2 regions of the Rhodopseudomonas sp. WA056 genome follow, and region 1 is predicted to be linked to the other one. Evidence: predicted binding sites of a transcription regulator. Region 1 holds the regulator's gene; the other holds the start of a gene.

Region 1 (4,912 bases):
GGATTGGCCTCGAGCGAGACTTCTGCACCCGGTTCGACGTGCCAGTGCCGGGCGATGGCGTCGAGGATCGCCGCCACGGTCGACGGCTGCATCAGGGATGGCGTGCCGCCGCCCAGGAAGATCGAGCTGACCTGGCGCGGACCGATCCGCTCCGCGGTGGTGGCGATCTCGCGCGCGAAGCCGCGGGCGAACCGCTCCTCGTCGATCGCGGCGTGGCGGACATGGCTGTTGAAGTCGCAATACGGGCACTTCGACAGGCAGAACGGCCAGTGCACGTAAACGCCGAAAGCTGGATCGGGGCTAGCCCGCAAGGCAGATCTCCGCCAGTTTGACGAACGCCTTGGCGCGATGCGACAGGCCGAGGCCGAGCGGCGGCAGGCCGTGCTTCTCGACGCTGGTCATCTCGCCGAAGGTTCGGTCGTGCCCGTCGGGCAGGAAAATCGGATCGTAGCCGAACCCGGCTGTCCCACGCGGTGGCCACACTAAAGTACCGCCGGCGTGCGCCTCGACCTCCTCGACGTGCCCATCAGGCCAGGCCACACACAGCGCCGACACGAAATGCGCGGTGCGCCGCTCCGGCGCGGTGGCGCCGCGTTCCTGCAGCAGCCGTTCGATCTGCGCCATGGCAGCGCCGAAGTCCTTAGTCTCGCCGGCCCAGCGTGCGGAATATATTCCCGGGGCACCGCCGAGCGCATCGACTGCCAGTCCGGAATCGTCGGCAAACGCCGGCAGTTGCGCGGCCCTGGCGGCGGCTTCGGCCTTGATCCGGGCATTGGCCTGGAAGCTGTCGCCGGTCTCGTCCGGCTCGGCGAGGCCGAGCTCGCCGGCGGAGATCGCTTCGATGCCGTAAGGAGCCAAGAGCTCGCGCATCTCGGCCAGCTTGCCGGGATTATGGGTGGCGATCACGAGCTTACCGGTGATTCGACGATGCATAGCGGTGTCAGCCTAGCTCAGCGCGCGCTGCGAAGAGGTTGCAGGAATGACTCACCCCACCGCCATTTTCTGCAGATCCACCAGCCTGGCGACGCCCTTCTGGGCGAGCGCCATCAGCTTGAGGAACTCGTCCTGCGAGAACGGCGTGCGCTCTGCGGTGCCCTGCACCTCGACCAGGCGGCCGTCGCCGGTCATCACGAAATTGGCGTCGGTCTCGGCCTCGGAGTCCTCGGCATAGTCGAGATCCAGCACCGGGGTGCCGTTGTAGATGCCGCAGGAGATCGCCGCGACGTTGTCGCGGAGCACCTGGGTCTTGATCATGTTGCGAGCCTTCATCCAGTTCAGGCAGTCGGCGAGCGCGACCCAGGCGCCGGTGATCGAGGCGGTGCGGGTGCCGCCGTCGGCCTGCAGAACGTCGCAGTCCACCGTGATCTGACGCTCGCCTAGCGCCTCGAGATCGACGATGGTGCGCAGCGAGCGGCCGATCAGGCGCTGAATCTCCACGGTGCGGCCATTCTGCTTGCCGGCCGAAGCCTCGCGCCGGGTGCGTTCCAGCGTGGCACGCGGCAGCATGCCGTATTCGGCCGTCACCCAGCCGCGGCCCTGGCCCTTCAGCCACGGCGGCAGCCGCTCTTCCAGGGTGGCGGTCACCAGCACATGGGTGTCGCCGAACTTCACCAGGCAGGAGCCCTCGGCATATTTGACGACGCCGCGTTCCAGCGACACGGCGCGCAATTCGTCGGGCGCACGGCGGCTCGGCCGCATGGGGGACCTCCATCTATGGCAGGGGGGAAGAACAATGTTGCGCTGCTTTTAGGGGGCCGCAGCCGCAGCGGCAAGGGTTGTGGGCCAAAGCCCTGCGCTCCCCGCTTGTAACCGGGCCGAAGCGACGACAAATTAAGGGGATTACGGAGGACAATTTGGCTCAGCACGACCCGATCGGCCTGATCGCGCCCAATGCCGGCCTTGCCCAGCTCAACGAGCGCTCGCGGGAGATTTTTCGTCAGATCGTCGAAAGCTATCTCGCGACCGGTGAGCCGGTCGGCTCCCGCAACATTTCCCGTCTGATTTCCGTCCCGCTGTCGCCGGCTTCGGTGCGCAACGTGATGGCCGATCTCGAACAGCTCGGCCTGATCTACGCCCCGCATACCTCGGCCGGCCGGTTGCCGACCGAACTCGGTCTGCGATTCTTCGTCGATGCCCTGATGCAGGTCGGCGACCTCACCGAGCCGGAGCGACAGTCGATCCAGGCGCAGCTATCGTCGGTCGGTCGCGCCCACACGGTCGAAGCCGCGCTCGGCGAGGCGTTGACACGGCTGTCCGGCCTGACGCGGGCCGCCGCGGTGGTGCTGACCGCAAAGGCCAATGTCCGGCTCAAGCACATCGAATTCGTTCGGCTGGAGCCGGAGCGGGCGCTGGTGATTCTGGTGGCCGAAGACGGTCAGGTCGAAAATCGTGTGCTGACGCTGCCGCCGGGTGTGCCGTCGTCGGCGCTGGTGGAGGCCGCCAATTATCTTAACGCGAGGATCCGGGGCCGGACGTTGGCGGAGGCGCGGCTCGAGCTCGAATCGCTGATGGTCCAGAACAAGGCTGAACTGGATCAGCTCACCCAGAAGGTCATCGCGGCCGGCGTCGCGAGCTGGTCGGGCGGCGACGGCGACGACCGGCAATTGATCGTGCGCGGCCACGCCAATCTGCTCGAAGACCTGCATGCGCTCGACGATCTGGAGCGGGTGCGGCTATTGTTCGACGATCTCGAGACCAAGCGCGGGGTGATCGATCTGCTCGGCCGCGCCGAAAGCGCCGACGGCGTCCGGATCTTCATCGGCTCGGAGAACAAGCTGTTCTCGCTGTCGGGCTCGTCCACCATCATCGCGCCTTACAGCGACGGGGCCGGCCACATCGTCGGCGTGCTCGGCGTGATCGGGCCGACCCGGCTGAACTATGCGCGGGTGATCCCGATGGTCGATTACACCGCGCGGATCGTCAGCCGGATGCTGGGCGGCTGATTTTCCGAAACTTGATTTTCGCGCCGCAAACCACGATATCCCGGCCAGCTCTCCCGTAACGATCCAGAGATTTTTCAAGAAGGTAGCGTGATGACCGAGACTGATGGACAGAAGGACAACAACCAGGACACGGCGCAGGCCGCCGCCGATCCGGTCGTTTCCAAGCCGTACATCATGCCGGACGACCCGGAAGAAGGATCGAACGAGGCGCTGGTGCGCGAGGCTGCGGATGCGCGCGACAAGATGCTACGCACGCTGGCCGAGATGGAGAACCTGCGCAGGCGGACCCAGAAGGAGGTCGCAGACGCCCGTACCTACGGGGTAACGTCGTTCGCGCGCGACGTGCTCGATATCGCCGACAATCTGCAGCGCGCGCTCGATGCGGTGCCGGCCGACGCCCGCGCCAACGCCGAGCCCGGCCTCAAGGCCCTGATCGAGGGTGTCGAGCTGACCGAGCGCTCGCTGCTCAACGCGCTGGAAAAAAACGGCGTCAAGAAGTTCGACCCTAAGGGCCAGAAGTTCGATCCGAATTTCCAGCAGGCGATGTACGAAGTGCCGGATCCGTCGGTGCCGGCCGGCACCGTTGTGCAGGTGGTACAGGCCGGCTTCACGATCGGCGAACGGGTGCTGCGCCCGGCGCTGGTCGGAGTGGCCAAGGGCGGCGCCAAGGCTGCGCCAAGCGACGGCGGCACCGAGGCCGGCAGCGCCGGCTGATTCGATTCGCGGCTTCGGCCCGTGCCGGAGCCGCACCGCTCGCCAGGCTCAACAAATGGTCTGAGAGAACAAACGGCGCGCGGTTGCGTACGTCGTTCGGTGCCGATCAGCGCGGCTGCAGTCCGTCGCGCACTTTGCGGAAGCGCGGAAAGGCCTCCGCCCACTGCTCCTTCGGTGACGAACCGATCACCCGCATCGCCACATTGGCGCTGCCGAAGCGCAGCCATTGCACCACGGTCACCGGCGTATTGTCCTTGCCGCTGACGCCGGTGATCCGGGTCTCGAATCCCTGGGCGCCGTCGATCCGCATCGGCTCCGACATGGTGATCTTGCCGTCGCGTAGTCCGGGAATCGCTTCGGCGGCCTGCTGGGCGAAGCGGGCGCGGTCGTCGGTCTTTTCAGGCACCGAGCCGATCAACCCCAGCACCATGAACGGTCCGGTCTCGACCGCCTCCTCGTTGCCGTCGGTCAGCAGCAGCGCGACGCCGGGCGCCAGCGTCCGCACCGTCTTGAAATCTCCGAGCTCGCGGACCTTGAACGGCATCTGGGCGATCTGCTCGTCGGCCGGCACCTGCTGGCGGACCGAGACCGATGCCAGCATCTTCTTGACCGCCTCGTCCGAATACGTCTCGGATTTGACAGCGGCGACCTGCACCGCGACGTACCCGGAAAACAGCTTGCTGCCCGGCACGATCATCGAGTAGCGACGGACCTTGTCGGGGCCGATCACGGCGTCCTCGGCGGTGAAATAGCCGCTGCCGGCGGGAGTCTCGATCTTCTCCGGCTTGACGTTGCCGAGCGAGCCCTCGGGCGCCGCTTTGAACGCGGCATCGACCTTTTCGAAGGCCGGGCCCGGCAGCTCCGAGACCAGCACCTTGACGCCGTGGTCGTCGGATTCAAAGCCCAGGAAGGCATTGGATTGGGTCAGCCCTGGCATCGGCACGATGCCGACCCGGATGCCGCGTGGGTAGACCGTGTCGGCAGCCACCGCATGGGTCGCGGCGACCGACAGCAGGGCAATCGCAAACAGGCGCGCTATCTGTCTCATGGCGAGTGTCCTGAGGCCGCATTGAGGCCGTTGTTTGGTGGGGCATCGACCGCCGGGGCGCGGCAAATCGGTCGGTCGGCAACCTCGATGATGCGCTGCCGGCGCCGACCCCGCAAGCTGCACTGCAGCGCGCTAACGCGGTGTTTCGTAACGATTCGTAAAGCCCATGATTTCGTGATCGAAACACCGCAACGGTCCTTGCGGACCC
Region 2 (4,912 bases), on a different contig from region 1:
CCGCGGTGCTGGTCACCTTTCCCAACAACCTGATGTTCAAGACAGCCGAGGCGCATCCGAACTTCTTCGCGCTGTACTACGTGCCCTGTCTCGTTCTGCTGGCGCTGTGGGCGATCGAGGACTTTCCGCGCCCGACCAAATGGTCGCTGCTGCGCGCCGGCGGCTTCGGGCTCGGCTATGGGCTGCTGTTCGCAACCTCGTTCTACGTCGCCTGGCTGTTCGCTCTGACGCTGCTGTTCGGCCTCGGCACCATCGCGGTGCTCCGTGGCCGCGAGGCGATCGCGCTGCTCCGGCGACATCCCGGTTCCTGCGCAGCGCTGATCGGCGCAGCAATCGCCGGCTTTGCGATCGGGGCGATACCGGTGCTGGCGATCTATCTGCCGGCCCTGCACCAGCAGGCCGGGCGCTCGTTCCGCGACTATGTCAGCTTCGCGCCGTTTCCGAAGGATCTGATCAATCTCGGCGTGCACAACATGGCGTGGGGCTGGCTGGTCGATCGGCTGATCGGCGACGCCCAGCACGAGCGCGCACTGGCGGTGACGCCGCTGATGACTGCGGCGCTGGTGATCCTGCTGCTGCGGCTGCGCCGCACGGCGCCGGCACGCCCGATGCCCTGGCAGATCGTATTCGCGAGCGTCTGCGTGGCGGTGTGGGGATTGTCGTGGCTGGTGACGCTGCGGGTCGGGACGTTCAGCGCGTTCTGGCTGCCCTATCACCTGGTGCCGGGTGCCGTGGCGATCCGCGCGGGCGACCGCATCCAATTGCTGGACAATCTGTGGCTGGTCGCCGGGCTGATGGTGCTGCTGCAATATTGGCTCGACTGCGCGCCGCGGGCCGAAGGCGCCCGGCGCAAGCTGATCGCCGGCGTGGTCGCGGCGCTGTGCCTGATCGAGCAGATCAACCTGCAACCCGCCGGTCTGGAGCGGCGCGAGGAGCTGGCGCGGCTGGCGGCGGTGCCGGCCGCGCCGCCGCAGTGCCGCGCCTTCGTGGTCGACGCCGGGACCGCGTTCGACGGCAAGCAATTGGACGCGATGTGGATCTCCGCCAAGCTCGGGTTGCCGACTCTGAACGGCGATTCCGGCTGGGCGCCGCCCGGATGGCGGCTGAACGATCCGACGATCGACTACGACGAAGCGGTGCGACTGTGGATCGCCGCCACCGGCCTCGACGTCCCACTGTGCCGCTACGACCGCAGCGCGCGTCAGTGGTCGCCCGATCCGCAGTCGGCCGACGAGCTCAGCGCCAAGCGGCGCTGACCGGGACGTGCAGCGTGATGGTCGCGGAGCGCGAGCAAGCAGGCTTCCGGTCGATCGTCTCCGGCCCGCTCACCACCTGCCTGACAGGCGCGGCGGTCGGGGGATGACGTAGGTCGTCTTCATCCCAGTCCGTTCGGCATTTGACTAATTGTCAACAAAAGCTTGCCCTCTGCCTGGTGTGCGAGCGAATCGAGCGGAGATACCAAGTGTTCGACAACCCACGCAGGCACATCCGCCTCAAGCGTGACGTCGTAACTGTTTCCGTCGCGAAGAACTTCACCGACCGGCCGTAAGCCGGATTTCTGGTTGGGAAGCAGCGAATTCGGCAAGATGCCGACGATCGCACTGTTATCGAATAGGACCGTCCGTTTCGCGATCAGGGCCGCGCTGGGTAACAGTCCAAGAGTCCGATGGTATCTCGCCATGATCCGATCTCGTGGGACGTCATGCCCACCGGCGGCAACTCGATTCGCTACACGGGATACGTTGATGTCCGGATCAGAGGTACATACGAAATACAGCGTCACATCATAACCGGCATCATCGGCCCGGATCATGAAGTCGATCTTGCTTGGATGCGACATCACGGTCTCGAAGCTGAAGTCGAGCCTCCTATCCAAGCAGGTCTGTCGCTGAAAATCGGCAATCTGTTGCGCTTGCTTCGAACGCCGAGGCTCAGGCAAATCGAGCGTCGTCGCGATCTGGTCCGCGTTGATGTGCTCGCCACAATCGATGCCGGCTTCCATCAAGTAATCTACGAGAGTACTCTTGCCGGACCCGTTTGGACCGGCGATCACCAGAAGGAACGGCGCGTCAGGCAATCAATCGCTCCGTCCATGGTTTTGTTTGGACATGTCCGAATTTGCCGCCACTGGATCGGAATTGATGCCGTCCTCGAAAACGGCCACCAACCCGGACGGTTGCCGCTGCGCGAGTTTCGAAGCGGCCTGACCATTCTCGAGGAAATCGACCGTGCCCGTCACGACCAAGCCTGCGTCCTGAGCTCTCTTGGCGGCTCTCAAGGCGGCATTGCCGCCCAACGCCGCCAACTCCTCCAGCGACAAGTCCACCGCACGTTTGCGCATTCAACCACCTCACGACGCCAGCTCCGCTCGACTAACGTAGGTTGTATGTCCAGCAAAAGCCAGTTGGCGACCGCGTTCAGTTCAGTCGAAACAGGCCGTCAACTGCCTTGAATTCCGCAGGCTGCACGAGATCTGAATGAGCTACGCGAACCGCAAACAGCGGCCCTTCGAGCTTGGTCTGCCAGAAAGCAAGAAATTTGAAGAGTTCTGGGAATGTCGGACACAGGTCGTAGTCCTGCCACGTGTAGCTCTGCAGCAGCCACTGCCGGTCGGGGCGGCGATAGAGAATCTCGGCAGTCGTCAGACCGTAGCCGAGCACCTGCTTCCTGAAGTCTTCAGAAACTGAACCTCGTTCGACCATAAATCCTCCTTCCCGAACCAGCCATTCCGCAACAGTTCATGACCGGGATTGCCTGGGAATGCCGTCCTTCCGTCTGCTGTCCCCGCGGGGCTGGCTCCGGTCTTCACTTGCCAGTCCCGAGCATCTGAAAATGTGACGCATGTCGGCTGGGCATCTCAAGTGCAAAATCGACGGCAAATGCAGAAAAAGTCAGCGTTGGCAGCGACTTAACTCAAGTGCTAGCAGACGCACCGACGGCCACGGGACACTCGGGGCTTGATCGCCGCCGCATCCTCGTTCACGGTGTTTGGCAGATGTTCCGCGCGAGTGCTAAAAATTTCGCGCGCAGCCCTTGTCTGTCCAAAATCCCTCGACTATCTCGTCCCTGTCGCGCTGGCACTCGGTGTCCGCGACTGCCAAAATTTCGATTTCTGAAACAAGTTCAGAAACTTAGGAGGACTTGCATGAACTTCCGTCCGCTTCACGACCGCGTCGTGGTCAAGCGCATCGACGCCGAAGAGAAGACCGCAGGCGGTATCATCATTCCTGACACGGCCAAGGAAAAGCCCTCGCAGGGCGAAGTCGTCGCCGTCGGCCCGGGCGGCCGCGACGAAGCCGGCAAGCTGATCCCGATCGACCTCAAGGTCGGTGACCGGGTGCTGTTCGGCAAGTGGAGCGGCACCGAAGTCAAGATCGACGGCAAAGAGCTGCTGATCATGAAGGAAAGCGACATCATGGGCGTCATCACCGACGCCGGCGCCAAGAAGAAGGCGGCCTAAGTCACAGGCAAAGCCCCTCACCCTGAGGAGCGCCTGCAAGGCGCGTCTCGAAGGGTGAGCGTCACACACCGAACCCACTCATCCTTCGAGACGCGGACCTGCGGTCCGCTCCTCAGGATGAGGTCTCGCCATAACCCCAAGGGAAACCTCATATGTCCGCTAAAGAAGTCAAATTCGGCGTCGACGCCCGCGACCGCATGCTGCGCGGCGTGGACATTCTCGCCAATGCCGTGAAGGTCACGCTCGGTCCGAAGGGCCGTAACGTCGTCCTCGACAAGTCGTTCGGTGCGCCGCGCATCACCAAGGACGGCGTCACCGTCGCCAAGGACATCGAGCTCGACGACAAGTTCGAGAACATGGGCGCCCAGATGGTGCGCGAAGTCGCCTCGAAGTCGGCCGACGCCGCCGGTGACGGCACCACCACCGCGACCGTGCTGGCCCAGGCGATCGTCCGCGAAGGCGCCAAGGCGGTTGCCGCCGGCATGAACCCGATGGATCTGAAGCGCGGTATCGACCTCGCAGTGGAAGCCGTCGTCGCCGACCTCGTCAAGAACTCCAAGAAGGTCACCTCGAACGACGAGATCGCCCAGGTCGGCACCATCTCGGCCAACGGCGACTCGGAGATCGGCAAGTTCCTCGCCGACGCGATGAAGAAGGTCGGCAACGAGGGTGTCATCACCGTCGAGGAAGCCAAGTCGCTCGAGACCGAACTCGACGTCGTCGAGGGCATGCAGTTCGACCGCGGCTACATCTCGCCCTACTTCGTCACCAACGCCGACAAGATGCGCGTTGAATTCGACGACGCCTACATCCTGATCAACGAGAAGAAGCTCTCCAACCTCAACGAGCTGCTGCCGCTGCTCGAAGCGGTGGTGCAGACCGGCAAGCCGCTGGTGATTGTCGCCGAGGACGTCGAAGGCGAAGCCCTCGCCACCCTCGTGGTCAACCGTCTGCGCGGCGGCCTCAAGGTCGCGGCCGTCAAGGCGCCGGGCTTCGGTGACCGCCGCAAGGCCATGCTGCAGGACATCGCGATCCTGACCGGCGGCCAGGCGATCTCGGAAGACCTCGGCATCAAGATGGAGAACGTCACCCTGCAGATGCTGGGTCGCGCCAAGAAGGTGATGATCGACAAGGAGAACACTACGATCGTCAACGGCGCCGGCAAGAAGGCCGACATCGAAGCCCGCGTCGCGCAGATCAAGGCGCAGATCGAGGAAACCACCTCGGACTACGACCGCGAGAAGCTGCAGGAGCGTCTGGCCAAGCTCGCCGGCGGCGTCGCGGTGATCCGCGTCGGCGGCGCCACCGAGGTCGAGGTGAAGGAGCGCAAGGATCGCGTTGATGACGCGATGCACGCCACCCGCGCCGCGGTCGAGGAAGGCATCGTTCCGGGCGGCGGCGTCGCGCTGCTGCGCGCCTCCGAGCAGCTCAAGGGCCTGCGCACCAAGAACG

What was found. The regulator HrcA, encoded in region 1, represses chaperone genes, less so after heat shock. The targets are predictions, from matches to a motif close to GTTAGCACTCNCNNNNNGNGAGTGCTAAC.
Region 2: groES (co-chaperone GroES) is a predicted target of HrcA. The motif match lies at 3,074-3,102, and genes of this name have one in related genera.

The regions. Positions count from the first base shown of each region.
Region 1 is NZ_QPFS01000022.1:30,259-35,170, forward strand. It holds gene hemW (radical SAM family heme chaperone HemW) at 1-311, opposite strand, end outside; gene rdgB (RdgB/HAM1 family non-canonical purine NTP pyrophosphatase) at 301-933, opposite strand; gene rph (ribonuclease PH) at 985-1,698, opposite strand; gene hrcA (heat-inducible transcriptional repressor HrcA) at 1,854-2,942, shown strand; gene grpE (nucleotide exchange factor GrpE) at 3,033-3,656, shown strand; gene DU475_RS07035 (hypothetical protein) at 3,763-4,704, opposite strand.
Region 2 is NZ_QPFS01000037.1:9,894-14,805, forward strand. It holds gene DU475_RS09840 (hypothetical protein) at 1-1,256, shown strand, start outside; gene DU475_RS09845 (ATPase) at 1,376-2,077, opposite strand; gene DU475_RS09850 (hypothetical protein) at 2,078-2,341, opposite strand; gene DU475_RS09855 (usg protein) at 2,418-2,702, opposite strand; gene groES (co-chaperone GroES) at 3,146-3,460, shown strand; gene groL (chaperonin GroEL) at 3,613-4,912, shown strand, end outside.